Regions from separate parts of the Paenibacillus sp. FSL H3-0321 genome, predicted to be linked through region 1. Evidence: riboswitches for the same ligand, from Rfam matches in the RefSeq annotation. Region 1 holds a riboswitch; each other region holds the start of a gene.
What was found. A riboswitch is a leader RNA that binds a small molecule or an ion and turns the genes downstream of it on or off. The one in region 1 is predicted to bind cobalamin.
Positions count from the first base shown of each region.

Region 2: another riboswitch for cobalamin. It lies ahead of MHI45_RS21045 (anaerobic ribonucleoside triphosphate reductase); the one in region 1 lies ahead of metE (5-methyltetrahydropteroyltriglutamate--homocysteine S-methyltransferase).
Region 3: another riboswitch for cobalamin. It lies ahead of MHI45_RS28565 (energy-coupling factor ABC transporter permease); the one in region 1 lies ahead of metE (5-methyltetrahydropteroyltriglutamate--homocysteine S-methyltransferase).

Region 1 covers NZ_JBBODH010000001.1:1,787,697-1,797,821, forward strand. Annotated here, with positions in the region: gene metE (5-methyltetrahydropteroyltriglutamate--homocysteine S-methyltransferase) at 1-1,701, opposite strand, end outside; cobalamin riboswitch at 1,864-2,074, opposite strand; gene MHI45_RS07940 (undecaprenyl-diphosphate phosphatase) at 2,361-3,221, opposite strand; gene MHI45_RS07945 (DedA family protein) at 3,293-3,925, opposite strand; gene MHI45_RS07950 (ABC transporter permease) at 3,943-5,892, opposite strand; gene MHI45_RS07955 (ABC transporter ATP-binding protein) at 5,867-6,637, opposite strand; gene MHI45_RS07960 (MarR family winged helix-turn-helix transcriptional regulator) at 6,994-7,320, shown strand; gene MHI45_RS07965 (PQ-loop domain-containing transporter) at 7,448-7,726, shown strand; gene MHI45_RS07970 (sensor histidine kinase) at 7,716-8,690, opposite strand; gene MHI45_RS07975 (response regulator transcription factor) at 8,687-9,388, opposite strand; gene MHI45_RS07980 (class I SAM-dependent methyltransferase) at 9,507-10,125, shown strand, end outside.
Region 2 covers NZ_JBBODH010000001.1:4,722,726-4,732,850, forward strand. Annotated here, with positions in the region: gene ssuE (NADPH-dependent FMN reductase) at 1-187, shown strand, start outside; gene MHI45_RS21025 (copper amine oxidase N-terminal domain-containing protein) at 539-1,420, shown strand; gene MHI45_RS21030 (ribonucleotide-diphosphate reductase subunit beta) at 1,906-2,937, opposite strand; gene MHI45_RS21035 (ribonucleoside-diphosphate reductase subunit alpha) at 3,555-5,888, opposite strand; gene nrdG (anaerobic ribonucleoside-triphosphate reductase activating protein) at 6,095-6,610, opposite strand; gene MHI45_RS21045 (anaerobic ribonucleoside triphosphate reductase) at 6,607-8,592, opposite strand; cobalamin riboswitch at 8,928-9,158, opposite strand; gene MHI45_RS21050 (MTH1187 family thiamine-binding protein) at 9,591-9,899, shown strand; tRNA gene MHI45_RS21055 (tRNA-Thr) at 9,981-10,052, shown strand.
Region 3 covers NZ_JBBODH010000001.1:6,431,927-6,442,051, reverse strand. Annotated here, with positions in the region: gene cobJ (precorrin-3B C(17)-methyltransferase) at 1-491, opposite strand, end outside; gene MHI45_RS28580 (energy-coupling factor ABC transporter ATP-binding protein) at 636-1,499, opposite strand; gene cbiQ (cobalt ECF transporter T component CbiQ) at 1,570-2,361, opposite strand; gene MHI45_RS28570 (energy-coupling factor ABC transporter substrate-binding protein) at 2,345-2,641, opposite strand; gene MHI45_RS28565 (energy-coupling factor ABC transporter permease) at 2,641-3,405, opposite strand; cobalamin riboswitch at 3,669-3,857, opposite strand; gene MHI45_RS28560 (ArsR/SmtB family transcription factor) at 4,021-4,998, shown strand; gene MHI45_RS28555 (DUF6171 family protein) at 5,202-5,477, opposite strand; gene MHI45_RS28550 (alpha-N-arabinofuranosidase) at 5,491-6,987, opposite strand; gene MHI45_RS28545 (5'-3' exonuclease) at 7,190-8,116, opposite strand; gene MHI45_RS28540 (arsenate reductase family protein) at 8,145-8,510, opposite strand; gene MHI45_RS28535 (IS3 family transposase) at 8,793-9,650, opposite strand; gene MHI45_RS28530 (transposase) at 9,662-9,958, opposite strand.

The sequences.
Region 1 (10,125 bases):
GTTCAGAATGGTCACCGGACCGGTCAGCATCCCTTTTACCGGAAGACTGGTGAGCGACTGGGCGTACAGACTTTCCTTCACGGTCATAGGGCCGGTAAACGCAACATCGGCATAAATGACCGGCGGCTTCACACAACGTGAACCGTAGGATTGGACCCAGCCCCCTTTGGTAAAGAGGTACCCTGCCAGCTTCTCGCCGAAGAATTCAACCATATCCGTCCGCTCAAATTCACCGTGCACGAGCACATCCAGCCCGAGCTCCTCTTGAAAAGTAATCGCATCTGCAATTTGCTGGCGGATAAATCCGTCATAACGCTCCTGGTTCCAGACGCCCTTACGCCATTTGAGCCGGGCCTGGCGCACTTCAGGCGTCTGCGGGAAGCTGCCGATCGTCGTTGTCGGCAGCAGCGGCAGCTGCCACTTCTGCTGCTGCACCTTTACGCGTTCCGCGAAGGGCAAGCTGCGGCTGTCCGGCAGCTTATCCAGGCTGCGCACCTGCTCAGCCACATCCTGGCGCCCGCGTTCCGGCAGGGCGCGGAACACTTTCAGCGCCTCGCGGCTCTCGGCGAGCGCTGCGGCATAGACCTGCCCATCCTCGCCCGCCGCTGCTGCAATCAGGCTCAGCTCCGCCAGCTTCTCGTCGGCGAAGGCCAACGCTTGCCGTACCGCAGGCTTTAACTTGTCCTCGCCTTGAACAGTTACAGGCACATGCAGCAGACTGGAGGATGGCTGGAGGATCAGCCGTTCGTCCGGCACATGGGACTTCAGTGCGCGGACCAGCTCAAGCTTGGCATCCAGATCGGAGCGCCAAATATTGCGCCCGTCGATAATGCCCGCTCCCAGCCATTTGTCCTCTGGCCAGCCCAGACGCCGGATCGAGGCCAGATTGGCCCCGCCGTCATGGACGAAGTCCAATCCGATGCCCTGCACAGGCAACTTCAGCAGCACTTCCAGCGGCTCTGCGGCTTCAAAGTAAGTCTGCAGCAAGACATGAAGTCCAGGCACTGCTGCAGCAATCTCTCTGTAGATAGTTCCCAGCAGTTCAACTTCTTCCCCGGTTAATCCGGTCACAATTGCCGGTTCGTCGATCTGTACCCAAGCCACGCCTTCCTGCTGCAGCTCCTGCAGCAGTTGCACATACACCGGCAGGAAACGGGCAGCAACCTCTGCAATTTGATCCGCAGCGAATCCCTTGGAGAGCTTCAGGAAGGTATAGAGCCCGACTATAACCGGCTTGCCCTCAATACCTGCCTGCTCTTTGGCGAAACGGTAGGCAGCGAGCGGTTTATTCTCAATCAGGCGGGGAGTCTGCCCGCCGATTTCCGGCACGATATAATGGTAATTCGTATTGAACCATTTGGTCATCTCGCAGGCAGGGGCGGCCGAATTGCCGCGCGCCATGGCGAAGTACAGATCGAGCGGAATGTCTCCGCCATCGTAGGCATAACGCGGAGGAACAATGCCAAACATAGCAGCGGTATCCAGCACATGGTCATAAAAGGTGAAATCATTGACAGGAATCAGTGCGATCCCGGCCTGCTGCTGTGTCTTGAGGTGCTGAAGCTGAATCCCGGCCATTTCCGCGCGGAAGGTTTCTTCATTGATTTTGCCGCTCCAGTAAGCCTCCAGCGTCTTTTTCCACTCCCGGTTCTTTCCGATTCTCGGATAACCGAGGCTGCTCGTCTTGATGTTGTTTGTCATTACAGTCACTCCCTTGTCTATAGTAAATGCCTTAAGCTTTAGTTAATGATCTCAGTCGTTATCAATAAAAAAGAGCGTCTTCCCTAACCAGGCCGCAGGGAAAGACGCCCATGAGCTGCCAATGGGTAACGTCTTAACACCTCCCTATCTTCCGTAGGTACTGCAGTGCTGTTGAGACAGGCAGGTCTCCTGGCTAGCGGCGTCGGCATCCATCAGCAAGTCTTCCCGGCGAAGTAGAGATGGCCAGTGACATGGGCTGCTATGAACTCTTCCGTTACAGTGGCGGGACCGCATCGGCTTGTCACCGAATTTCCCTATTAAGCCTCCGGGCCTTTCTGATGCTCCGGCTGGCGCCTGTCTCCGATATTTGCAAATTGTATTCATCCCGTAATCTGATGCCATCATACTGAATCCGATACCTTATCCGCAACAGATTTACGGGTATTCCCGTTATACACATTCCCTATAGCTGGTGCCGTACAGGCTCATTTTGCGGGGATTCTGCCGCACATTCCCTCACAGCCTCTCTTCAAGAAGCAGCTTCAGCAGAACGTTTGGTATACAGCAAAAAGAACCGGCTGCACCGTCCTTGGCAAGGAGGTACACCCGGTTCCTTTTCGATAAATGATAGCAATCAACGGACTATTTCAGCCTGTCTTTTAGAACCAGACGAGGTAGACTACCCCGGCAAGAACGAGACGGTAAATCGCAAACGGCATGAGCTTGATCCGGTTGATCAGCTTCAGGAAAAACTTCATAGAGAGCAGCGCGAACAGGAAGGCACTAATGAACCCGGCAATAAAAAACGGCAGGGCATCTATCGTAAAATACTGCCAGTTCTTGACCAGTGAAATCAGACTCGCACCGGCCATGATCGGCACTGCCATAATAAAGGTGAAATCGGCAGCCGCACGGTGGCTCATACCCAGCAGCACTCCACCTGAGATGGTCGATCCGGAGCGTGAAAAGCCGGGCCAGAGCGACAAGCATTGGATCAAACCTACCGATAGCGCCTGTCTATATGTAATTTGGTCAACACTCTCTGTCTTGATTTTTTTGGGGGCGAACCGGTCGGCAAAAATCATGAATATTGCACCAATGACCAGACCGATCAGCACCGTCGACGTCGAGAATAAATGCTCGTCGATGTAATCCTCGAACAGAAACCCGAGAATTCCTGCAGGAATAAGTCCCACAATGACCTGCGCCAGCTTCAGCCGGCCTTCCGTCTCCACCGGAGGCTGTCCTTCCGGCACCGCCGTCAGCTCCTTGCGGCTGAACCGCTTGAGACCCAGCAGGTCGATGAACCGGTTGCGGAAAATGATGACTACCGCCAGGATCGACCCCAGCTGGATGACTACTTTGAACGTGTTTGCTGCATATTTTCCGAGGAATTCCTGGGATTTCAACCACATATCATCCACGATTACCATATGGCCGGTCGAGGATACCGGAGCAAATTCAGTTAATCCTTCTACAATTCCCAGAATGATGGCTTTCATGATAGTGAGCAGCTCCATATTGATCCCCTCCTTTTATTGACCTCACCCTTTGCGAGGCTTTAAATGTTCTGAGAAACCTGTGTATTAAATTAATCCGTGGTATCTACCGGTTTTCTACCGGACTGGCGTTTGCGGAAATAGAGCACACCACCCACAACAACTCCCACAGCAATCAATACGTAGACGACACTCGAGTAAGCTTCCATGTACACGCCAATATCCTCCCAGGATTCTCCCAGCGCAGCACCCAGCAGAATAAGCAGCACATTCCAGCCGAGCGTCCCGATCGTCGTAAACAGCATGAATAATCCGAATTTCATCCCCGACATTCCGGCAGGAATGGAGATCAGACTCCGCACCAGCGGAATCATCCGGCAGAATAATACCGTCCAGTAGCCGTATTTGTCGAACCAGGCATCCGCTTTACGGATATCTTTTCCGCTGATCCGGAGAAGTCCGCCCCAGCGGTCCACAATCCGCTCCAGTCTGTTCACGTCCAGCATCCGGCCGATCCAGTACAGCACAAGCGCTCCCAGCAGCGAGCCGGCCGTTGAGGCGATCAGCACGCCGGGGATGGTCATCCCGGAAGTGGTTGTCATGAAACCGCCGAACGGAAGGATTACCTCCGAGGGGATAGGCGGAAAAATATTTTCCAGGGCCAGCATCAGAAAAATGCCCAGATAGCCGAACTGTTCCATAAAATCGGTAATCCATGTTTTCATTTCGTGCTCCTCCGCGTTCAGATGAGATTTTTTTTGAGATTGCGCAAATAACGGCTGCGGATAAGGAAGAAGTATAACCCCTGCGCAGCCAGGTAGCCGATAAGCACCGCGCCCGTTTCGGCAGCGATGGACAGATAGAACAGCCGCTGCAGCGCAATAAAGGCGAACAAGCTGTGCAGGATGGCTAGCCCCACCGGAACAAAGAACATTAGTGACAATTGCAGGGTCACAGTCCGGTCCAGTTCCTGGTCGGTCAGGCCCATTTTGGACAAGGTGGAATACTGCAGCCGGTCATGGTCAAGATCCATGTACAACCGGAAGTACAAAAAGCTGCCTGCGGCGATAAAAAAAACGGTGCCGACCAAAAGTGAAGCGAACAGCATCGTACTGTATAGCGTCCGCTGAATTTCGAACAGCGTGCCGCTGACCACAACGGCATAAGGGGATTTGCTCTCGTAGGACACTTTTCCTTTATCCGCAAGTCCCGAAGCAATGCCAACCGTCTGTTGGAATTGATCCATATAGAACCCGGTATACAAATCGCTTTGCACGGGATCAATGGCGGAGAACAAGCTGTCACTGACGACTACTCCGCTAAAATCACCGCCATCCCTCCCGTCCAGCTCCGGCAGCAGATATTCAGCAACCGGCACATGCTCCGTATATCCGATCTCCTGAATATCTACTCCCTGCTTCAGCTTATAGAGGGCATGAACCCGATCAGAGGTCAGGCTGCGGTCACGCTGGGAACCGATCATGACCAGACCTTCGTTCCCCTGTAGCGGCTGCTCGCGGGAGGTAAATCCGGCTTGCTGGAGCGCCTGTTTGTAATCACTGTAAGCCATCAGCGGCAAACGCTCTGTACGGTCAGGACCGGTCTGAGACTCTACTTCCGCATATTTGATTTGGATCTCCAGCGAGCGATAGGGAAGATTCAACCGCTCCAGTTCCGCTTTTATCCCGCTTAAATCCTCTTCCGCAGCGGACCCGGCCTCATTGCCCTTGGCCACATAACCGACCGCTGCCGGATAGTCCAGCTTCAGCTCTTTGGAGAGTGTATGAATAGAAGCAAATACCCCGACAGAGGTGAAGGATACCGCCGAAACAATCGTCACCATAAAAAACATCCGCCCGTTGTCTTTCCAGCGGTAGGTTAAGCCCGAGAGCGTAATAATGTTTGTCTTATGCCAATAAAACCGCCGGACTTTCCTCATTATCCTAACCACATATAAACTAAGTTGTGTATAGAACAAGTAAGTGCCGGCGACTGTAATGGCCACCACCGGAAACATCACTCTCTCCACCGACGCTGCGGTCGTGGTAGCGGCCAGAACATAGCCTCCAAGCAGCAGCAGGGCCGAAGCGAACGCCAGCAAGGCAGATACCCGCGGCTCCTTGTCTCCTTTGCGTCCGCGCTGAAACAAACCTCTCGCCGACTCGTTCCCGATAAAAGCAAAGGTACTTAACGAGATCAGCATGAACAGTAGCGCAAAGCTGCAAATCGTCAGTACCGGTGCATGCCAGGAAAGATAAAATTCCAGCGGGCCAATGCCCAGGAACCCTGCTCCAATCATCAGGAACAGCTTGCCCAGCAGCAGACCGAGCAAAGTGCCGGTGAGGATGGCGGAGCTGCCGATCATCATGTTCTCCAAAAAAACCATCAGGTTCAGCTGCCGCTTCGTCATGCCGTGCATCAGCAGGATGCCGAATTCCAGCTTGCGGGACTGCAGAAAAGACCCGACTGACACCAGCACGAACAGGGAACAAAATACAAAGATGATTCCCTCAGCCACCATCATGGTGTCAGCCGCCGTATCCAGGATCATATCGCCCGAAATCGCCGGATGAAATATAAACAGTGCACAGAGAAAAAAGATCATTACGGAAAATGCGCTACTGACAAAATAAGCAGCGTATTTACGCTTATTCCGCGTTACATTTCTATAAGCGAACTGCCGAAAGGTCATGGCTGGCTCCTCCCAGCAGCGACAGCATGTCGATGATATTCTGGAAGAAAGCCGGCCTGCTGCTGCCCCGGTACATCTCGCTGTAGAAACGTCCGTCCTTGATAAAGATGACCCGGTGGCAAAAGCTCGCCGCCACTGCGTCATGGGTGACCATCAGCACCGTGGACCCTTCCGCTTCATTGACTTCAGCCAGCAGACTCATCACTTCGGCCGCTGTTTTGGAGTCCAGGCTGCCCGTAGGCTCATCGGCCAGAATCAGCGCCGGCCGGTGAATCATTGCCCGGGCAATCGCCACCCGCTGCATCTGCCCGCCGGAGATTTCATATGTCCGTTTATGAAGAAGCGGACCGATGGCCAGCCGCTCAGCCACCTCTTGCAGCCTGCGTTCCATTTCCGGAAGCGGCACCCCGGTTAGCGTCAGCGGCAGCACGATATTTTCTTCTACGGTAAGCGTATCAAGCAGATTGAAATGCTGAAAGACGAAACCCAGCTCCTTCCGCCGGAAGAGTGCTTTGTCCTTGCGCCCGAGCGTATTCGGATTTCCGCCGTTAATCATTACCTCGCCTGAGGTAGGCTCGTCGATCGTGGCGATCACGTTGAGCAGTGTTGTTTTCCCACTGCCTGAAGGTCCCATAATACCTACAAACTCACCCTTCTCCACGGCAAAACGAATATGGTTCAGCGCATGAATCGATACCTTGCCCTCATATATTTTGGATAAATTATGGACGTCTAATATGGGCAAGTGCTTCCGCTCCTTCGTTCACCTGATCGTTTTGGATTGTCTTCATTATACAAACTGTAAACTACAGCTGCTATTTCTGAAACTTACAGTCACCTTACATTATTGTAAGCAGAATAGAGTTGACAGAATTCCGGTACGCTGCAGCCGATTCCTCTATATCTATCAAACCACGGGCCTATGATGCTATAATAGTTGAATATTTAATTTCATGAGTCGGTAAATAGCCGGGAGAGGAATTGTGATATGCAATGAAGGATACTCTTGCCAATGAACTGATAACCAGCTGGTTGTCATTGACCCATATACAAATGAATGTAGCAAATGAGTTGGAAACCAAACTTCAGGAGAACTACCAATTGTCTTTAAAAGAATTCTATCTGCTGCTGTTTCTCTCCGAAGCCCCGGAGAAGAAACTGAAGCTGCAGCAATTGGAGTCGATGGTCGGGTTAAGCCAGAGCGCCGTCTCCAGACTGGTCAGCCGTTTTGAAGCCAAAGGCTGCAACGCGCTCCAAAGAAAGACCTGTGATGATGACCGCAGAAGCATCTATACCTCGCTTACTGCCATAGGGCAAGACAAGCTGGACCGGGCCCGGGTGACCGTTAACGAGGTTCTGGCCCAGTCGTTCCCTGACACCAGGGTGCAGGAGCTGCTGGAGCAGTTGCTGCGTCTGAAACAGCAATGATGGCGTAAGCCTGGCTTCCTGCACGACCCGCTGCCTCATCCCAGAGGCGGCGGTTTTTTTGGGGTGAAAAGAACCCATTCCGCCCGCGGCGCATACAACGTACAAAAAGGAACTGTGAGGTGCTCTCATGCTCTTTTCGCTTATGCAGCTGATCGGCGGTGTCATTCTTTCCCTCGGCTGGCTACCGCAAATCATCCAAATTCTCAAGACAAAATCGGTTGCGGACTTAAACCTGAAGTCCTACTTATTGATGCTGCTGGGGATTGGTTTAATGGAGACTTATGCTGTCAACTTGGTGTTGACAGGCGTGGGACTTGCTTTTTTCATCACAAACACCATGTCTTTAACAGTAGTATCGGCTGTCGTTATTCTGATCCTGCGGTTTCAGCCCCGGCTCAGAAAATAATCCGCACTGCCGTACCCTTGCCCACCTCGGAGGAAATTTCCACCTCATGACCCAGCTTGCTGCAGATCTGCTTCACCAAATAGAGGCCCATTCCCGTGGATTCCTGAAAGCTGCGGCCGTTCACACCGGTAAAATAAGCATCGAAGACGCGCGGCAAATCCCCCGGCGGGATGCCGACCCCTTCGTCGCGGACTTCCAGCACCGCTCTGCCCTTCTCCTGAAGATATCCGCGAAAATGAACTACACGCCCCTCCTCTACCGTATAGCGCAAAGCATTAGTTATCAGCTGCGTCAGCACAAACGTCAGCCATTTCTCGTCAGAGGTGATGGTTATGCCGCTGTCCATCGCTATCGCCGGAAACACCCGTTTGCGGATGAACAGCCGTTTTTGTTCTGAGGTCACACCGCGCACGATGTCCGCCAGCTCCAGCTGCTCTACATAGAAATCATGCTCGAACGTATCCAGTCTTGCGGTATAGAGCACCGTATCCAGCCCTTTTTTCAGCCGGTCCAGCTCATCGCCAATGGCCGTAAACGGGGGACCGTCTTTATCCTGAATAATCAAGTGGATCACCGAGAGCGGAGTCTTCATAGCGTGCACCCACTGGTTGATGAAATGAATATGCTCCTCCAGCTTGTGGCGGTAGCTGTGCAAATCATTCTGGTAGAGCCGGAACTGCTGTGCCAGCAGCTTGCGCAGGCTTTCCGCGAGCGGAGAGCCCTGTGCGGGCCCTCCCGATTCATCCAGCGATGAAGGCAGGCTCTCCAGCCGCTCATAGAATGACCGGTTGGAGAAATAACGGTACGCTAGATAGGCCAGCAGCAAAAAGGTGCTGAGCAGCCCGGCGTACAGACTGACATTCACACCGCTTCCTCCGTCCAGCCGGTACACCAGGGTAATGATCATAAGCTGGGCAAGGTAGATCACGATTAACGGCGTCTGTTCCCGCAAAAATAGCTTCACGTCACTTCCCCCCAGTTGTCGCTTAACCGGTACCCTTGCCCGCGTACGGTCTGCAGCCCGTCCTGAATACCCATCGCTGCCAGCTTTTTGCGCACACGGGTGACATAGACATTCAGCGTATTGTCATCAACAAATGCCTGGTCATCCCAGATTTTCTCCAGCAGCCGGTCGCGGGTGACGATGGTGCCTGTTTTTTTCATCAGCTCGTCGAGAATTTTCGCTTCCGTATGGCTGAGGTCGACTTTGGCATTGCCGCGCGACAGCACCAGACGCTCCACATCCAGCGTCAGCCCTGACACCGCCAGACTGCGCTCGTTCGCTCCCACAGCATAAGATCCGTAAGCGCGGCGCAGATGGCTTTTGATTTTGGCCATGGCTATTTCATAATCAAACGGCTTCGTAATGTAATCATCCGCTCCGTTCTCCAGCGCCATCACCTGATCCATTTTGCCGTCGCGGGCGGAGATGAAGAGAATCGGACAGGTCGAGATTCCGCGGATCTGGCGGCACCAGTAATAACCGTCAAATTTAGGCAGATTAACATCCAGCAGTACGAGATGCGGTGCATACTGCTCAAACTCGGTCCGTACCGCTTCAAAATCGTTCACCGCCTGTGTTTCATAGCCGAACCTATGTAAATATTCCTGGAGCAGCGCCACCAGCCCCCGGTCATCCTCAATGATAAATATTTTGAACATATCAGGCCTCCGGTTTACGCCCTAGTGAAGCTAAGGGGTTTGCCCAATAATATATACAGTCACTGCAGGCTAGTCAAATATAGGTTATAATTTTCAGTCAAAGGAGCTGATGACAGGCATGATAGATTATGGTCAGGATCTTTTCAAAGGATCGGCAGGTTATTACGCGAAGTATCGCCCGCTCTATCCTTCCGGGCTGGTAAGATTCCTTGTGAACCGCTTTGGGCTGGACGGGGAAGGCGAACTGCTGGATTTGGGCTGTGGAACCGGGCAGCTTGCCTTGCGTTTTGCCGATTGGGTCCAGCGCGTGACCGGACTTGACTATGAACAGGAAATGATCAATGAGGCAGTGCGGATCAGCAAGGAAATGAGAGCGCTTAATACGGAATGGGTTGCGGGAAAAGCGGAAGAATATTTGGCTCAGTCCACATTTCCCGTGTACCGTCTGGTTACTATAGCCAAGGCTTTTCACTGGATGGACAGGGACCTGGTGCTCGAACTGCTCTACAACCGGGTTGCTCCGGGAGGCGGAGTCGCTATTGTGGATCAATACAAGCCTGATCAAGCGCCCCTGCCTTGGCAGAACGAAGTGGACCGGATCGTGCGCAAATGGTATGGCGAGGAGCGCAAGGCTGGCAATACGACCTATTCTCATCCGGTCAAAAGTCACACGGATATCGTAGCCGGATCCAGCTTCCGCCTTGAAACTCACCGGCTGCCAATGTATGAATATCAGT
Region 2 (10,125 bases), 2.9 Mb from region 1:
GCCGGTATTGTCCGTGCTCGGCGCGCGGCATATTCTAGGCGGCGTATATGCCGTGGACTCACAGGCTGTGCGGAGTGATCAGGGGATAGTTGAACTGGCCGAGGAACTCAAGCTGCGGCTGAACAGCGTACTGGTGGAGCTGGCGGAAGAGACTGCGCATAAAGCGGCCCGCAAGGCCGGAGAGTAACCGGCTGCGCTAACTATGCCTCTCGTACTATAATACCAAAGAGCTCCTTTTATCCGGTGGATAGAAGGAGCTCTTTTATATTGGTAAGGTTACGCGGTGTTAAAAATCTTGATTGGTGTATCTTCCTGTAGTAGGGTGGATTTTAGCGAATTTAGCATAATCAATACTGGCTACGATAGTATTCCTCCTAAAATGTGGTGCTTCCCGGCACTTATCAAGCATTTTGTAACAAATGCTTATTATATTAAATAGCGTAACGTCACGCAGTATATTTTCTTGGAATACAAAACTTTTCTTGTTTGGAACGTCTATAATTTAGTGTAATTACAAATTATTGGAGGTTAGTTAAGTATGGAAAAAATTTTTCTTTCATTTTTTTTTACTTTAAGTATGCTCTTAACATTTGCTATCCCGCTTTCTGCTGCACCAGCGATTCAATTGGTGATCAATAGTGAGGTTGTTAATTCAGATGCTCCACCCGTTTCCGTCACAGGGCGAACTATGGTTTCTTTAGCTTCCTTAAAGCCGCTGAAACTCAATTTAGTCTGGAATGCTGGTAAGAAAACGGTGACTGTCAATACTCCTGGGACCAAAGACAAGCTTGTACTTACGATCGGTCAAAAAGAAGCTTCTTATGGAGAAAAAACTCTTACTTTGGATATGCCTGCTCAATTGAACAAGAATCGTGTTGTTGTGCCTTTGCGCTTCATCAGCGAAGCCCTTAAAGCAGAGGTGGAGTGGAAGGCGGACAAAAATACTGTCATTATCCGGAGTGCTGATCAAGTAGAAACATATAACAAGCTGTATCAAGGTACGGATTTGGTTGCGGCACGTAAAATCGCTGTAGACCTTCCTTCTAAGGATGAAAATACGCTTCATAATACCGAGGAAGGCGTTTATTATCAGTATATCTTTCCTGAAGGAGAAGCATTGAGATATTATTATGTTGTTGGAAATTTATATACTTACTATGAAATTAAGGATGATGTTAAACATTTAGTTTGGGAAGGTGTAGAAGAAGATTCAGGGGAGAAAACGGAAGAAAAAGGAAAACGGCCGCCGGAAGACAAAACACAATATTATTTTTTACAAGAACGTGTGGATCATAGTGTCACATATGGTAGAGTAGGGGCTGAAAAGTCGGTAACGCAAGCTTTACCCAAAGGTCATACGGTATTAGCGGATATTATTGTACCTATTTCCGGTGAAGTAAGGAAAGATCAAATTAAATAGATTTTTTACTTCATTTTGGACGTCCTGAGCAATAAGGGACGTCCTTTTTTTATGTTTTAAGTTTTCTATTCCGTAAACTTCAGGAAGTTAGTGGGCTGGAGAACAATAGGGAAAGAGCAGTGAAACAGGATCATGCTACTGGACCGCTACTCCCGCCGATAACTAGAGCACCCCGGCCAAGGCGCTCTACGTTCTTGTTATTTGTTTTACGCAGCCCGCGGAGCGTTGTGGGCTGGATCAAAGAAGGACGGAAAGGGCAGGAAACATAGGAGGATTGCACTTTGTGCAGCAGAATTGCCGCGTTTCAGACACTAATCGAATTTGACTGCATTTTGTACAGCAGAATTAAGGCTCATCCGGCTCAAAATGGCTTTTTTCAGGCAATCGACTGCACGAAATACAGCAGATGGTCTTTTTGGGCTGAGATCAGGTTAATCTAGTGCACATTCTGCATTAGATTAGCGTAGCCCGCCATTTCGCCGCACTTACAAATCGTCGAACCCGTTGTCGTCGCCGACTTTGCCGTAATTGCGCGACTTAGCTTCGAAGAAATCGGTTTTGGTGGCGTTCAGCGCTTCGTCGGAGAAAGGCTTGATCCATGGCATGCAGTTGACGTCCACGCCTTTATAGGCTTTTTCCATGCCCATCAGGGTCAGGCGTTTGTTAGCTGTGTATTTGATATAATCGCTCAGCTCGTTCATGTCAATGCCGCGCACGTTGGTGAGTGTGTAGTGACCCCAGTTGGTTTCCAGCTCTACGGCGCGGTCGATGGTGCGGTACACGTAATCCATATTCTCCGGAGTGTTGAGCTCTGGGAAATCCGCGAGCAGCTGCTTGAACACTTCCGCGAAGAAGTAGCAATGCTGGTTCTCGTCGCGCTGGATGTAGGAGATCATCTGGCTGGTTGCCATCATCTTCTGGTCACGGGCCAGATTGTAGAAGAAAGCAAACGTGCTGTAGAAGAAAATCCCTTCCAGAATGAGATCGGCTACCAGCGCGCGGAAAAAGGTTTCTTTCGACGGCTCGTCGCGGAACTCCTGATAAATATCGGAGATGAACTGGTTGCGCTCCAGCAGGACCGGATCATGTTTCCAGTATTCGAAGATTTCCTTCTGCTCGCTGTCCGAAACGATGGAAGAGAGGACGTAGGAGTAGGATTGGTTGTGCACAACCTCCTGCTGTCCGATGATCGCGGAGATCGCCTCCAGGGAAGAGTCGGTAAAATACCGCTTTACGTCGCCCACAAACATGGTCTGCATGGAGTCCAGCACCGCGAGCAGGGAGATGTTGATCTTGAACACACGCTGTTCTTCAGCTTCAAGCATCGGGAACTGCTGGGCGTCCTTGGACATCGGAATTTCATCGGCGATCCAGTGGTTGAGCAGCAGCACCTTGTACAGCTTATACATATGCGGCATGCGGATATCGTTCCAGTTCAGAATGCCCGAGCATTCCCCGTCAATGATGCGGGTAGACATATTCGGCGCTTCTGTATTAAAAATCTTTTGCAGTTGCATTTTGTTTCCCTCCTATATTTTGCACAGCTAACTGGTGAAAGGTTTCCGCCGACATGCCCTCTCGCCGGAAGCGGGCTTCCAAATGGAGAGGGGGAGCAAGCTTCCTGGCTCCTAAGGGGGTAACGGGAAAGTCACCCGGTAATTTTGTATGAATGGTTCTATTTATGCTTATAGAGGGAATTCATGTCGCTATTATGGGCTGTTTATCAAATAGAGCCCTTTTGTGAAAACTTAGCGGGCAGAATTCCTGTTCCTTGTGGGATTTTCAATCCAGGGGCACAGGTAGCGGCAGGAATTCCCGTTATTGATTAAAAATAGGTAAAAAATGGCATACTGCGCATTGAACAAGGAAGAGAAAGCCTGAATTGGTCAACCGCCAATCTTGATATTGGGACAACGTTCGCGCAGCTAACTGGTGAATGCTTACTTTAAAAACCAGCGCTTAGTCACGGAGAGGAAGTTTGGAATTGGAGGAGCGTTAGCGTTCGCCTTTATACTCGGATTTCAACCGTAAATGCGGTATAAATCAAGAAATCTGAGTATAACAGCGGCCGGAGATCTAAACATTCCTCGCAGTGACGGTTATTGCGCTGGGTTTTAAAATTGGAATGAAAGGCTTAGCTCGCGCAAGATTCACACTCTTCTATGGTTAATGCACGGCTCCGCACATAATACGTCGACTTGAGTCCGCCCTTCCAGGCGTTCAGATGCAGGTTCAGGAAATCGGTGGCCTTGATGTCCGGCGTCACGTACAGATTGAAGCTCTGGCCCTGATCGACGTGGCGCTGGCGGGCTGAGGCCATGCGGATCGACCAGTTCTGGTCAATCAGGAACGCCGTTTTGTAGTACCAAATCGTCTTCTCGGACAGATCGGGTGCCGGGTTGGCGATCTTGTAGGTTGTTTTCTCCTCGTAGGAGAGCAGCTCGTACAGAGGATCAATACTGGCTGTGGAGCCGGCGATGATCGAGGTCGAGCCGTTTGGAGCAATCGCGAACATCCAGGCATTGCGTACGCCGTCTTTCGCTACTTCCTGCTGCAGCTCACGCCACTGCTCAGTTGTCACATATTTGCCTTCCTGCTCGCCGCTTGTATAACCGCGCGAGTCGAAGTAGGCTCCGGTATCCCAGTCGGAGCCGGCAAACTTCGGATAGCGGCCCTTCTCGCGGGCCAGCTCCATGCTGGAGCGTACCAACAGATAGTTAATGTGCTCATACAGGTGATTGTTGTATTCCACGGCTTCGTCGGACTCCCAGCGGATGCCCTCCAGCGCCAGCAGGTGATGCAGGCCGAAGGTACCGAGGCCAACTGCACGGTATTGGCTGTTTGTGTACTGCGCCTGCAGCACTTCGATATTGTTAATGTCGATGACGTTGTCGAGCATGCGTACCTGAATCGGCACCAGCCGCTCCAGCACTCCGGCCGGGATGGCGCGTGCCAGGTGGATGGAGTTCAGGTTGCAGACTACGAAGTCGCCGGGAACCTTCGAGATAATGATCCGGGTCTGGCCGTCTTTGGTAACCAGCTCTTCACTCTCAATGACCGTTGGCGACTGGTTCTGCATAATTTCCGTGCACAGGTTGGAGGAAAAGACCATCCCCTGGTGCCGGTTCGGGTTAGAGCGGTTCACTGTATCGCGGTAGAACATGTAAGGTGTGCCGGTTTCCAGCTGTGATTTCATAATCCGCTTCATGATGTCGATGGCCGGAACCGTAATGCGGGACAGCTCCAGATTGGCGGTAGCTTCGGCATATTTGTCGCGGAATGCGCCTTGGCCAAGCTTTTCGTCATAGAAATCCTCAAGGCCGAGTGCGCGGCCGTTCTCATCTTTCCAGCCCATTACCTTCTTCACCTCATGCGGACAGAAAAGGTTCCAGTGGCCGCGCGCTTCTACGGCCTCCATGAACAGATCCGGCAGGCAGACGCCGTGGAACACGTCATGCGCGCGCATCCGCTCGTCGCCGTTGTTCAGCTTCAGGTCGAGGAAGGCGAGAATATCTTTATGGAAGACGTCGAGGTAGACGGCAACGGCACCCTTGCGGGTACCCAATTGGTCGACGCTGACGGCGGTATTGTTCAACTGGCGGATCCATGGGATAACGCCGGAGCTGGTGTTCTTGTGGCCGCGGATATCGGAGCCGCGGGCCCGCACCTTGCCGAGGTAGACGCCGATGCCGCCGCCCATTTTGCTCAGCCGGGCTACGTCGGTGTTGGAGTCGAAGATACCTTCGAGCGAGTCGTCGACGGTGTCGATGAAGCAGCTGGAGAGCTGTCCGGCAACCTTTTTACCAGCGTTGGACATCGTTGGCGTTGCAGCCGTCATATAAATGTTGCTCATCGCCCAGTAGGCTTCTTTGACCAGATCCAGACGTTTCTCTTCCGGCTCTGTGTGCATGAGGAACATAGCGATAATCATATAACGCTCCTGCGGAAGCTCCATCACACGCCCGTCAAAGTCATGGGCCAGGTAACGGTCGGACAGGGTAAGCAAGCCGATGTAATCGAACAGCAGGTCGCGTGTATAATCAATGCAGCTGCCAAGCTCGGCAATCTGTTCTTTGGTGTAGTGGGTCAGAAGTTCTTCACGGTAGATGCCCTTCTTCACCAGATCGGAAATCAGCGGGTACAATTCGCCGTATGGCTCATCCGGGTATGCTTTATAGCGGCGGTTAACTGCGGCTTTTTTGTATAGGGTCGTCAAAAGCGAGCGGGCAGCAGCGAACTTCCAGTCCGGTTCTTCTTTGGTTACGAGCTCAAGGGCGCTCATGGTGAAGGCACTACTGATTTCTTCTCCGCTGACCTCACTCCGGCGAAGCTTGGACTGCACCCCGCGCAGCAAGGTTTCTTTGCTTAATTGCTCAAGGCCGTTCAGGATACGGTCGGCGTAAACGGAGAGGCGGATTTGATCAAAAGCCAATTGGCGGTTGTCGGGTTTCACTACGAGTTCTGGCATAGGGGATTCATCCTTTCGTATTTGGGTTTAATTTTCAATATTAAAAATTGATATATTATAGCGCAGAAAGCGGCCAGGAAATGGCGGCTCAGCCGACATTTCAAAGCTGCCTTCGAAACAGGCGATAGATCGTATCGCGTGCTAGAATCCGAGTCTGCGGAAAACAGAAGCTTAAAGTATACCATGAAATTTATATTTCCAAGAAGCTAAAGTACAGCAGGCTGCCAATGGATGATTTCCTTGCCGGCAAGGCTGGCCGGAATGTCGATAATCCGCTGGTTGCTGCTTCCCCGGTAGGGAAGGGTAGTATCTTTAAGCTCTTCTACAAATCGTCCGTCAATCACTACATGGCACAAGGCCAGCAGATTCCATTCCGGCGAGCCCGGAGAAGCCGTCAGCTCTTCATACGTATAACCGGTATAAATCCAAATTGAGAAATCCGGCAGTACGGCGCGAAGCTCATGGATAAAGCCCGCAGCCTCTTCTGCCGAGAAAAAAGGGTCCCCGCCGGCCAGCGTCAGGCCGTCCAGCAGCGGATTAGCAGCAATTTCAGCGATAATCTCACGCTGCCGCTCCAGGGTGAACACTTCACCGAAATTGAAATTCCACGTTTTCGGATTGAAGCAGCCCGGGCAGCGGTGGCGGCAGCCGCTGAGGAAGAGGACGGCCCGCATGCCCTCTCCCTCATTAATTGATTCCGGGTAGTAGCCGCAAATATTCATAGATGCTTGATGCGGTCTCTTACTTCGGCCTGCTTGGCGGCGTTGAAGCGGGTCTGGTAGTCACCGGTCAAATATCCGGTTACCCGGCGCAGGCGGCGGATATGGGTGTCATGCTCATGCGCGCCGCAGGAAGGGCAGTTCGTGCCGATAACCCCTTCATAGCCGCAGCCGGAGCAGCGGTCAATCGGGTGGTTAATGCTGAAATAGCTGATTTCCTGCTCCAGCGCGTAGCGGATGATTTTGACAAAAGCCGCCGGGTTGCTGCGGGCATTGCCGTTCAGTTCCACATAGGAAATGGCTCCGGCGTTGCAGTACTCATGGAAAGGGGCCTCAAGGCTAATCTTCTTGGCCGCACTGATCTCGTAATACACAGGAATGTGGAAGGAGTTCGTATAATATTCGCGGTCGGTTACGCCGGGAATTGAGCCAAGCACCTTGTGGTCCACCTTGGTGAATTTGCCGGACAAACCTTCGGCAGGTGTTGCAAACAGCGTGATGTTAAGATCAAGTTCTTCGCTCTTGCGGTCGCAGTACTCACGCATATGGCGGACAACGGCGAGTGCTTTGGCATGGACCTCCATGTCCTCGCCATGATGTTTGCCGTACATGGCCTTCATGCACTCCGCCATACCGATGAAGCCGAGCGACAGACTGCCGTGCTTCAGCAGATCGCCTACGCTGTCCTCTGGAGCAAGCTGCTCGCCGCCTTCCCAGACGCCTTCGCGCATCATGAAATCGGAGGCTTTGGCTTTTTGGGCCGCCTGGATCCGGAAACGGTGCAGCAGGCCCTCCAGCGCAATATCCATATAATGATTCAGGTCGTCGTAGAAGCCTTCCTCGTCGGGAGCAAGACGGCGGCCTGTCACAGTGCCGTGAGCAAGGCCTAGACGGACCAGATTAAGGGTGTTGAAGGACAGATTGCCTTTGCCTGAGCAGTGATCGCGTCCGAAACGGTCACCCAGCACCCGGGTGCGGCAGCCCATCGTAGCAAATTCAGTGTCCGGGTCAGCCGGATCATAGTATTGCATGTTGAGCGGAGCATCCAGATTGGCAAAGTTCGGATACAGTCTGCGTGCGGAACATTCGGCTGCTTTAAGAAACAGCTCATAGTTCGGATCGCCCTGCTGCTGGTTGACGCCTTGCTTGCATTTGAAGATTTGGATCGGAAACACCGGTGTTTCTCCGCTGCCGAGGCCGTTCATGGTGGCGGTCAGCAGGGAGCTGATCACAAGCTGGCCTTCGGGGGAGGTGCAGGTGCCATAGTTGATGCTGGTAAAAGGAATCTGTCCGCCGGAACGGCTGGACATCGTATTGAGATTATGTATCATACTCTCTGCTGCCTGTAGTGTTTCGCTTTCGGTCTCTTTCTGCGCAAAGCGGAAGGCGCGCGGGTACTGCTCCGCCAGATCGCTGCGGCTCATTGTGATTTCGCCGAGGTGATCACCGGCTTGTCCTTCTTCAAAGTATTCCAGTCCCTTGCGGAACAGCTTAGCGAAGGATTTGGTCACGTATGGGGCAAGGTCGTAATCCAGTTTATTGGCGGATACGCCGCCGTACTGGGCATTTTGCTGGGATTGGAAAATAATCGCCACCAGCGACATTGCGGTCATAATTGAGTTCGGAGGACGGACACTGCCGTTGCCGGTATTGAAGCCTTCGCGGAGAAGGCGCTCAAACGGGATGAAGATGCAGTTGGTCGTTCCGATGGCGTATTGATCCAGATCGTGGACGTACACGACATTATCCTGAATGGCCTGCACGAGCTGTGGCGGCATCGTGAAGTTGCGGGCATACCACTTGGAATATTCACTGCCGAATTTGCTCATTTTGCCGGAGAAGCTTTCTCCGTTCAAATTGGCATTCTCGCGCAGCAGATCCAAATCCCGGCTGTCGATAATATCCCGTCCCAAATGAATAACTTCCTCCAAAAGAACTTCCTGTGCAGCTTGTCCACCGTTGTACCGTTTCTCCAGCAGCGTCATTGTCTAGCTCTCTCCCCTCGGTATAGTAAGAACGAAGTATATACTTCCTGATAGCAGTAAAAAAGCATCTCCCGCCGAGGAGGCGGGAAATGCCCGAATGCGTACGAAATATCCTTAAAGGATATTTGCCGGTTGTCTTGATGAACATATAAGCAGGGGACAGGGGTAATCTCTGTCCTGTTCTTATATATTCCGCAGAAGCCGATACCTGAGGGCGATAACGGTTTATCGCCTTCAGGTATCGGCAGCCTTGGCTCCTTAAAACACGGGAAGGCTATGTCTGCTTGTGCAGGCCGCATTGCGGACACCTCACCTGGTCCTCGCAGGCATGAATGATGGTGTCGGCGAAACAGGCAGGTCTCCTGGCTTCCGGTGAATCTTCCAGCGCCTTCCCGAGAGCTTTACCGCCCCTCAGTGGCTATTGCCGGTAGACGCTGCTTCGCGGGCTTCAGAAAGCCTGCAGGCATCCGGTTACAGTGGCGGGACCACAGCGGATTTGCACCGCGTTTCCCTATTAAGCTTCAGCTCGCTTGAAAGAGCGAAACACCTGTTTCCACTATATTTTGTTGTCGTTAGATAAAAATAACCCAATATGTTGTGTTTGTAAACCATTTTTTGAAACTCCGCGCGGGGAGCGGGTTCTGCGGTTTTACTCACAAATGATCCACAGTTAGTCCACAGGTAATCCACAAGTTGGGTGCAAAAAGTGTCTGGATAAATTCATAAATTGTCTTAAAAGATGCCACAAAGACTCCATAAATATAGTGAGCGTGACACTGGAATGCCTAACGGAGAAATATGGGGGACGAAGGGTTACGGATGGTGTTAAATCGTGCAACAATCCTCACGGCGATTTGTGGGTGTGCGGCGGAGTTGCTACAATAAGAATAGGCTGAAGACATGTATCAGGAGTTTTAGGCTTATAGTCCGGAATGAGTTACCACGAGGAAGTTTCCATAAAGGGTTTTGCTTTACAGCATATTAAGGAGGGATTCAGGATGGCAATTGGCGAAGTAACCGTAATTCCGATCGGCACAGGCAGCACGAGCCTTAGCAGCTATGTGGCCGATATGCAGCGTGTGCTCAGGGGAGTGGAAGGAATCACTTATGAGCTTACATCCATGGGGACGATTATCGAAGGGCCGATCCCGCGGATTCTCGCTGCCGTAGAAGCGCTGCATGAGTCACCTTTCGCTGCCGGGGCGCAGCGGGTATCCACGTCGCTGAAGATTGATGACCGCCGCGACAAGCCGTCTACAAGCCGCAGCAAGCTGCAGTCCGTTGAACGTAAGCTGGAGGAGAATTGAAGCCCAGATGTTGTAAAAAAAGGTTGCGTTTTTGGCTGGAAGTTGTATAATATTTTTTGTTTGACAGAAAAAATGCTTTAAGCTGGTGTAGCTCAGGGGTAGAGCAACGCACTCGTAATGCGTAGGCCGGGGGTTCAATTCCCTTCACCAGCATCCTTAAAACCTTTGTGTGGCGCGGTTTTCCGGTATTTCGGGGACTGCGCCTTTTATGTTCTTCTACCATTCT
Region 3 (10,125 bases), 4.6 Mb from region 1:
ACAAAATCCGCCGCACCCGCCGCATCGACACGCGCTGCGATGCTCTCCCACGGCGTCAGATGATCGCTCAGGCTGATCGTGCAGGCATCATGCATAATCGGCGCTCCCAGCAGTGAAGAGCAGGACTGGATCGCCGATATTCCGGGAATCACCTCAACTTCCACACCGCCCGCACGTTTCCAGCCCCGTTCGATCAGCACCTCGTACACCAGTCCGGCCATCCCGTACACACCTGCATCCCCACTGGAAATGACCGCAATGCTCTGTCCCGCTTCCGCCCTGCGCACCGCTTCCTGGGCCCGGCTAACCTCTTCGGTCATACCGGTACCGACAATTTCCTGATGCTTCAGCAGCGGCTTGATCAGCTCTACGTAGGTGTTATAGCCGATGACAGCTTCACTTTCCTCAAGCGCAGCCAGTGCGCGGCCTGTAATATGCTCCAGGGCACCGGGGCCAAAGCCGATAATCAGCAGCTTTCCTTGTTTCTTCATCCTTTTTCCCCCGTCCACAAAATAACCTGATTTCATGCTTCCCTTCTGCTTGCTACAACGCTCTATATATAGCAGATGCTTCTGCCCAATCAGGTACATTCACATCTGTCATTGACGCGAACCTTCTTTTACATTTCAAACTCTCTAAACCCTTATATTTCCAGACTCGCTAAACAGCTGCTTCAGAATGGCTTTGAACTCTTCTGCATTCCGGGGAGCAGTCTGCCCGGCAGTCAAACGGCCGGGCAGGCTATGCCATAAATCGGCGAGCAGCGGCAGGTCAAGGCCGATCGCCCGAATGTCTTCCCCGTCTGCAAAAATATCCTCCGGCGATCCGGCTGCCCGGCAGACGCCTTTATCCAGCACGATGATCCAGTCCGCCCAGCGGTAGGCCAGATTCATATCATGCGTCGCCATGACCACCGTGGTGCCCTTGGCATAAATGCTCTCAAGTCCCGCAAGCAGCTGTCTCTCGGAGAGCGGGTCCAGATAGGAGGTCGGCTCATCCAGCAAAATCAGCTCTGGCTCCATCGCCATGACCCCTGCGAGCGCCGTGCGCTTTTTTTGGCCCAGACTGAGCTGATGAACCGGCTTGTCTTGCAGAGCCAGCAGATTCAGCTGCTCCAGCACTTTCAGACAGCGCTTCTGAATAGCGGCCTCATCCATGCCCGTCCCCCGCAGTCCGAAAGAAATATCCTCGATAGGCGTACTAAGAATCAGCTGCTGCTCGGGGTCCTGAAAGACGAGGCCCACGCGGCGGCGCAGGGCGGCCAGCTCTTTTTTGGAATAGGTTAGCGGGGTACCGCCCTGCAGCACCTTGCCTTTCTGCGGACGCAGTACGCCAACGGCATGCAGGAACAAGGTTGATTTGCCGGAGCCGTTGTGGCCGAGCACTGCTGTTTTTCGTCCTTTGGGGATGGAGACAGTCAGCTCCCGCAGCGCAGGTTCCGCCGTGTCCGGATAACTGTAGGCGACCCCCTCAAAGACCAGGCTATATTCGTTATTCATTGCAATCTCCTTACTCTTAGTTCAGTCTCCACTTTAACTCCTGCCGTTGGCCGCTTCCCCAATCAAGAAATCACCAGCTCCGCAAGATCCATAGCTGAGCCAGCAGCAGCAGGAAAATACCGGCGCAAGCCTGAACCGTGAATCTGCGCGGCACCGGGCGTGACACGTACGGCGGTAAAATGATCTCACCCATGTACCCCCGGGTTATCAGCCCCTGTGACAGCCCATAGTAGCGGTGCATCGTATTCGCAAACAGCGAGCCCGCCATTCCCGCAACTTCACGCAGTTTGGCCACCCGTCCTCTTCTGCCGCCGCGCAGCCGCCGGGCCAGCATCATTCCATGTGCTGTATCGCTCAGCAGGAACAGAAAACGGTACATAATCAGCATGAGCTCCAGTACGATCTGCGGCATCCGCAGCCTGCGGAGTACCTGCAGCAATTCTCCGAACGGTGTTGTAAATATGATAAAAAAGCAGCAGGTCAGGCAGGCCAACACGCGCGCCAGCAGCAACCCTGCCCGGTGCAGTCCCTCCGCTGTAATGTATAGTGAACGAGTCGAAGCCGGGAGCTGCAAGGACATTAACGCCTCACCGGCAGTTGGATGGCCAATTTCAAGCAATAGTGCCGGCAGGCTCAGACAAAAGAACAAAAGTGCCGTACCAAACAGCAGGCCGTAGGCGCGCAGCGGGATTTTGGCGTACAGGACGCACCACACGGTCATCCAGCCCGCAATCACAAGCTGCAAGGCCGGATGAAGCGCATAGGAAAGGATGAACATGACTGCTGCGAACAGGCCTTTCCACATCGCGGGCAGCTGCCTCAGCGCATTGCTGTAGGATAACGCATCAATTCTTCTGATCATTAAGCTTGCGCCGGTCCTGTCTGCCTTTCAGCAGGCCGATGGAATAGCCAATCACTCCGGCCCCGATCGCCGCCTGCAGCGCGAACAGCATGCTTTCCGTTTCGCCAGGCAGCTCCGTCAGCGGTTTGAACCACGGCTCATAACCGGGATCAATCTCTGTAATTACACCCTCTGCGGCATCATCAGCCCCGCCGAATTCCCCGTTCACCAGCAGCAGAGGCAGCACCACCAGCAAAATCACCGCCAGCAGCATCAACCCATTTTTCCACTTATTGCTCATCACAGACTTCCTCCCTTGGTTTGCCGTTTCAGCAGCGACAGCTCATTCGGGTTGTAGGATTTCAGCCAGTTCCAGAGCAGCACGGTCAGCAGCCCCTCGCTGATGGCGAGCGGAATCTGCGTCACGGCAAAAATACCGCCGAACTTAATCAGAGAAGCCAGCACACCCCCGTCTGCCGCCGGAAAAGCCACTGCAAGCTGAACCGAGGTCACCACATACGTCATGAGATCAGCCACTGCCGCCGCCATAAAGACTGCCAGCTTTTCACGCCCATTCACCTTCATTAGCAGCTTATAGACCGCATACCCGGCAAAAGGACCGGCCACCGCCATCGAAAATGCATTCGCTCCGAGTGTCGTTATCCCCCCGTGCGCCAGGAGCAGCGCCTGAAACAGCAGCACAACAGACCCGATTACGCTCATCGGCAGCGGCCCCAGCATTACAGCACCAAGTCCCGTTCCTGTAGGATGGGAGCTGCTTCCGGTTACGGAAGGCATTTTGAGTGCCGACAAGACAAAGGTAAATGCACCCGCCAGCCCAAGCAGCAGCTTCAGCTCCGGGTTGTCCTTGGTCATTTTCTTCAGCTTAAGGACTCCAAGGGTAAAAAACGGCAGAAACGCCACCCACCAGAATACGGCCCAGCCTACCGGCAGAAAACCCTCCATAATATGCATCGCGTTGGCCGTGCCCGGCTCATTCAGCAAAAAATAAAAGGTAAATCCGGCAATGAGTGCAGCAAAACTCCAAAACTTGCGTTTGTTCATCCTTTTCCCTCCATGGATTCGTCATTTTGTGCCGCATCAAATCAAAAACTCCCGCCCCGGGGGGTGGGAGTGCTATGTACGTCATCAGATATGTAAGAGATGGTGGTACCGCTGCAACATCGCGGAGAATTCGCAGAATTGTAATGTGGGGGAGCTGAAGCTGGCACTTGCTCTGCACCAAATCTTCAAAATCCACCGTCCCCAAAACTGCATGCCTTCATCTCTTTAACCAATTCGTACACCGCTCCTATCCGCGTAGAGTCGTGGTGCGCGCAAACAAGGTAGGTCTCCTGGCTCGGGATCATAACGCCTTCCTTCGTCTTCCCCGGCTGTTTGCCGAGTGACATGCTGAAGTTCAGCTCTTCCTTACAGTGGCGGGACCGCTCGGGATTTGCACCCGATTCCCTGTTACCCCTTGTAGTTACAAGGGCACCTTGTCTTATCGCTAATTTATCCTGTACATTATAGTGGACTTCGCCGGGTGGTGTCTGTGATAAAAGTGGAGCGGCAAAGTTCTCCAGCACACCATCCGGTGAACCCAACGGGTTGTAAGAAAGCCATTTAAGTAATATAATTATTAACTATATAACTTGAATCCGGAGGCGTACCCAGAAAATGAAACTTGATCTTACCGAAGATTCCCTGCCGGTGTACGAGGCGCTCTCAAGCGCTGTACGTCTGCGAATGCTGCAGCTGCTTGCTGTTCAGCCCATGAATGTAAAGGAATTGGCGGGAGCGGTCAAGCTGAGCAGCGCCATTATGACAATGCATGTTCGTAAGCTGGAAACGGCCGGACTGATCCGCACCCATATGGCTCCCGGACGAAGCGGACTGCAAAAGATTTGTTCTCTTGCCGCTGAAGGGGTGGAGATTATCTTCCCACTCCAGGCCAAAGCAGAGCGCAAGGGTCACCGGAAAGAAATACCGGTCGGACATTATTCCGATTTTGAGATAGAGCCAACCTGCGGGCTGGCCACTACCGAGCATATCATCGGCAGCTTCGACGATCCCCGTTATTTCTGGGATATGGAGCGGATGAATGCCGGAATTCTCTGGTTTGGCAAAGGTTATGTCGAATACAAAATACCCAACTTCCTGTTGTCCAGCCAGCAGCCGGAGGAGCTCATCATTACGATGGAGATTGCCTCCGAAGCACCCTCAACCAATAATAACTGGCCTTCGGATATTGCGTTTACGCTGAATGGCCAGAAGCTCGGGTTTTGGACTAGCCCAGGCGATTACGGAGACAGCCCGGGGAAATATACCCCTGCCTGGTGGCCGGCGTACACCAATCAATACGGCCTGCTCAAGCAGCTGCGCATTACCCCAAAAGGAACCTATATGGACGGCTTAAAACTCTCAGACATTACGCTGGAGCAGGTTGCAATCCGCAACAAGCAGTGGACCTTCAGGCTCTCGGTGGAAGAGGATGCCGAACATATCGGCGGGCTCACCTTATTCGGCAAAGGCTTCGGTAATTACAACGAGGATCTGGTCATAGAGCTGTTCTATACCGATGGATTCAATGGTGCTGACGCGGATAAAAGGGATGCAGCAGCAGGTGCTGACAATGGGAATGGAACAGTCTCCTAGCCAAGCGATGCCTTCACTGTAAAGTCCGCATATATATTCTTCTTTTCTCACATAAACGCCCCCATCCCTCGCGGTATTGCATCCACGAGTGATGAGGGCGTTTAAAATTTCAGTATGCCTGGGACTCCATGGGGTTCTTTCCGGTATTCACAGCCAATGATGCTTCCTCTGTGACAAAGGCTCTCCAACGGCTTGGCGGAACGCTACTCCGTGACCGGACTCCACAAACCGCCGCCCGGCAACGGGCAGCCGCGCTCCTTCAGCTTGGCCACTACCGGAATGATACAGCCACAGGCCGTGCATGTTACGCCATCCTGGAGCTTCGGACAAGCTGAGCAAAGGGCAACCCGCTCCCTGTATACTTCATCTGAAGCGGTGTTGTCCGGGGTGAACATTGATGAAGCCAGAATCCGGGCAATCTGGGCATCCGTCACCTTGTACTCTTCCCGGCAGCCCTTGCAGGTTGATAAAGTGCTCATAACGGATGCTCCCTTAAGCCTTCGGGGTAATTTCCAGCACGGTCACCGACATCGGAGGCAGCTCAACGTTAAGCTTGCCGCCTTCCAGCTTAAAGCCGGTAAACGGCTGTGGCGTCACTGCCTCCGGCTGGCTGAATGTATTGTGGGCATCAATTGCTGTTCCGGCCAGCGTCGTTCCAGTAATCCCAACCTCTTTCCCGGCAAGTCCGCGCAGCTCCAGCGGAAGCGATGCTGCTGCAGCATGATTCAGGTTGCACAGGCTGACATGAATTACACCCTCCGCCGTAATGGAAGCTGAGGCCGAGACTTCCGGAATCTCGCGGCCTTCGAAGCTATAGGTGCCACTCTCCAGCGAAAGATCAAGCAGTTCCGCATCCTGATGCACCTTGTACATATTGAATACGTGGTACGTAGGAGTCAGCAGCATTTTCTCGCCTTCAGTAAGAATTACAGCCTGCAGCACGTTGATCGTCTGGGCAATATTCGCCATCCGAACGCGGCCGCTGTGCTTATGGAAAATGTCGAGGGTTACACCGGCAACCAGCGCATCACGGATCGTGTTCTGCTGATAGAGGAAGCCGGGATTGGTTCCAGGCTCAACATCATACCAGGTTCCCCATTCATCGACAATGAGGCCCACACGTTTCTCCGGATCATATTTGTCCATAATCACACTATGGCGGGTTACCAGCTCATCCATGCGCAGCGCCTTCTCCAGCGTAGAGAACCATTCGCCGGTTTCAAATCCGGTAGCCGCCCCCTTCTGTTCCCAGGCAGGACCCGGAATGGTGTAATAATGAAGTGTGATGGAATCCATATAGCGGGTGGCTTCACGCATCAGGACCTCCATCCAGTGATAATCATCGACATTCGGACCGCAGGCAATGCGATGGATCTTATTGTCTCCATAATTGCGCACATAGGTCTGATACCGGCGGTACAGATCGGCATAATATTCAGGACGCATATTTCCGCCGCAGCCCCAGTTCTCATTGCCCACGCCAAAATATTTCACGGCCCACGGTTCCTGCCGGCCATTCTCCTGACGCAGCTCCGCCATTGGCGAAACGCCGTTGAACGTCAGATACTCCACCCACTCCGACATTTCCTGAACCGTGCCGCTGCCGACGTTGCCGTTGATATAAGGCTCGCAATCCAGCATGGCGCATAGCTCCATAAATTCATGGGTGCCAAAATGGTTGTTCTCCACCGTACCGCCCCAATGCGTGTTGATCATCCGTTTGCGGCCTTCGCGCGGACCGATGCCGTCTTTCCAGTGATATTCATCGGCGAAGCAGCCGCCCGGCCAGCGGAGCACCGGAATCTTGATTTCTTTAAGCGCTTCCACAACATCGTTGCGGATGCCGTTCGTGTTCGGGATCGGTGAATCCTCACCTACCCAGATGCCTTCATAAATACAACGTCCCAAATGCTCGGAGAAATGTCCATAAATATTCCGGTTGATTGTTCCCTTGCGGATATCCGCATTTAAAACTGCACGCTGAATCATTTTAATAATCCACCCCTCAATGGTTAATATATATATTAACCACTTAATAATTATATTAATATTATAAACACTGCTAAACCCCTTCGTCAATCTTTATATAACATGTTCCGCCCCATTCGCAAAAAAAGCACTCTGGAACCTATATGGGTTCAAGAGTGCTTTTGCAAAAAAATAATCAACCTGTATCAGCAGCTGGCGAAGATCAGCCCAGATCCCCAAGCTCGATCTGCACAATGCCCCGCTCATCCTGCACACTGCCGATCAGATGCATCAGGCTGCCGAATTCCAGCTCTTGGAACTTGCGGGCTGCCGTCTCGCGCTGCAGCGCCCACAGGCATTCAGCCAGCGTGCAGACTACCGGAACATCACAGCGGATTTCCGCCAGCTCACGGGACAGGTGAAGCATATCAAGATCAGCCTCAATCTTGGCACGCACGCCTTTGGGAAGCAGATGAAGATTCTCGATTACCCCTTCCACCGTACCGTATTCGGTCAGCAGCTTCAGCGCCGTTTTCTCGCCAATGCCTTTTACACCGGGGTAGTTATCGCTGGTGTCGCCCATGAAGCCCTTCAAATCGATCACCTGGGCAGGGGTGAGGCCCTTTTCCTCCAGCAATTCCGCCGGATCATAAACTTTATAGTTCGAGCGGCCTTTTTTCATAATGACGACTTTGACGTTATCGTTGACCAGTTGCAGCATATCGTGATCGCCGGTGAGAATGTACACCTCGGATTCCCCGCTGTAGCATGAAGCAAGCGTGCCGATGCAATCATCCGCTTCATAGCCCACTAGTCCAATATTCGGTACGCCCAGTTCAGCCACGACTTCCTTGACCAGATCAAACTGTGGAATCAGCTCCAGCGGCGCATCAATCCGGTTCGATTTGTAGCCGTCATACTTCTCGGTGCGGAAAGTCCCTTTGCCCATATCCCAGCAGCAGACCACATGGGAAGGCTCGAATGTGCTGACCGCATCGAAAAAATACTGCAAAAATCCGTACACCGCATTGGTCGGCAGTCCGGCCTTCGTCTTGCGGATATATCCTCCATAAGAGGTCGCATAAAAGGCCCGGAACAGCAGAGCCATTCCATCGACGATCATTACCCGGCCCGTTGTTACTGAACTCATGTGTAACCTCTCCTTATATTCCATCTTATTAGGCGTTGCTCCAGGCTTCGCCGTATTGCTCTTCTTTATAGCCTACAGTGACTTTCTTGCCGTCAGTGACTACCGGGCGTTTGATCAGCATCCCGTTGCTGGACAGCAGTTCAAGCTGCTCGTCTTCACTAAGGCTGGACAGCTTGTCCTTCAAGCCCAGTGCTTTGTATACCTCACCGCTCGTATTAAAAAACTTCTTCAACGGAAACCCGCTGTTCGCGACCAGCAAACGCAGCTCTTCCACAGTGGGCGGCTGCTCGGCGATATGCTGAAGCTCCAGCTCATGCCCCTGTTCCTTCAGCCATTTGACAGCGCTGCGGCAGGTTCCGCATTTTGGATATTGATATACTTTCAGTTGACTCATAGTAGCTCCTTTGGCAGTTCCCTTTAAAAATTTATAGTGAATTCAATTGCAGCCCAACTGCAACCCAACTGCAGCTAAGGAGATGACCCGTGGTGCTGTCATGTATCATTCACAGATAGAATTGTAATTCCGGCCTATCTTTTCGTTTTACAGTGCATTAGATCAGTAATATGGGCGTTACTAGAGGGAAATATGCCCGCTAGTTCCGGCCGAACCCTCAATTATAAAAGGATAGCGGGAATTATGGACCTCCGTCAAGAAAGTGGACACTAAAAAATGAAATTAGGCTGCTTTTCGTTTGAATCTAGCTGCAAACTGAACCGGCGATACGTAGCCCAGAGCACCATGGATTCGCTTGCGGTTATAAAAAAATTCAATGTACTGGTAGATGCCATCATAGGCTTGTTTCTTCGTTTTGAATCGGGTACAGTACACAAACTCTTTTTTCAATAGGCTGTGAAAAGATTCAATGCAAGCATTGTCGTAGCAGTTGCCTTTGCGGCTCATGCTGGCCTTCATGCGGTATTTCACCAAACGTTTACGGTAGTCGGCTGAGGCATACTGTGAGCCTCGATCCGAATGGTGAATGAGACCTTTCTTTGGGCGTTTGGCCTTGTAGGCGTCTTCTAGAGCGCTCATTACCAGATCTGTGGTCATCCGGTCGTCCAGCCGCCAGCCTACGATTTCCCGGGTGCATAGGTCAAGCACGCTGGCGAGGTACATCCGTCCTTCCCGGCAGGGAATGTAAGTGATATCCGCGACCCATGTTTGATTTGGTTTTTCGGTGAAGAATTGTTGGTTTAGCAGATTAGGTGCAACCGGTAAGGTGTGGTTGGAGTCGGTCGTGTTTACGCGGAATTTCTTTGCTACACAGGAGCGCAAGCCCAGCTCTCTCATGTATTTCCCTACGGTACGCTCACTGATCTTGTGGCCTTCGCGCTGGAGAAGAATCGTGATTTTAGGACTGCCGTAGCAGCCTCCTGTATCGTTAAATTGATAGGTGATTCGCTGAAGAAGCAACGCCTTTCGGGTCGCTTGTGGGCTTGGTTTTGCCGTTCTCCATTTGTAATAGCCGCTCCGCGATACCTCAAGGACACTGCACATCTTCTCCACACGAAACCGGGAGCGATGATCTTCGATGAACTGAAATCTCAGTTCTTTGGATTGCTGAAGATGTGCACTGCTTTTTTTACGATGGCCATTTCCTCCGCCATATCGGCTAGTTGCTGTTCTTTTTCCCGCAACTGTCGTTCCAGTTCTCGTACCCTCTCGGCGCTGGCCACGGGCTCGTCTGGGAACTGCCGGAACTTGCCCAGCCATTGATGCAGGGTTTTAGCGGGGATGTCCAGCTCGTGGGCCAGTTCCGCCACCGTCTTGGTCTGCTCCTGGATGTACTTTACCGTCTGTTTTTTAAATTCATCATTGTAGCTTTTTCGTGTTCCACTCATGTGGACACCTCCTCGTTATTCTCATTATTCCTGTTCTCTTAACGAGTGTCCACTTTTAACTCTAACAGCATTAATCCCTCTATAATTGTAGAAATCACGCTATAACACACTATCGATAAAATTACAGGTAGTCAATCCCGCTATTCACTCCGCTACTTCCAAAAGCG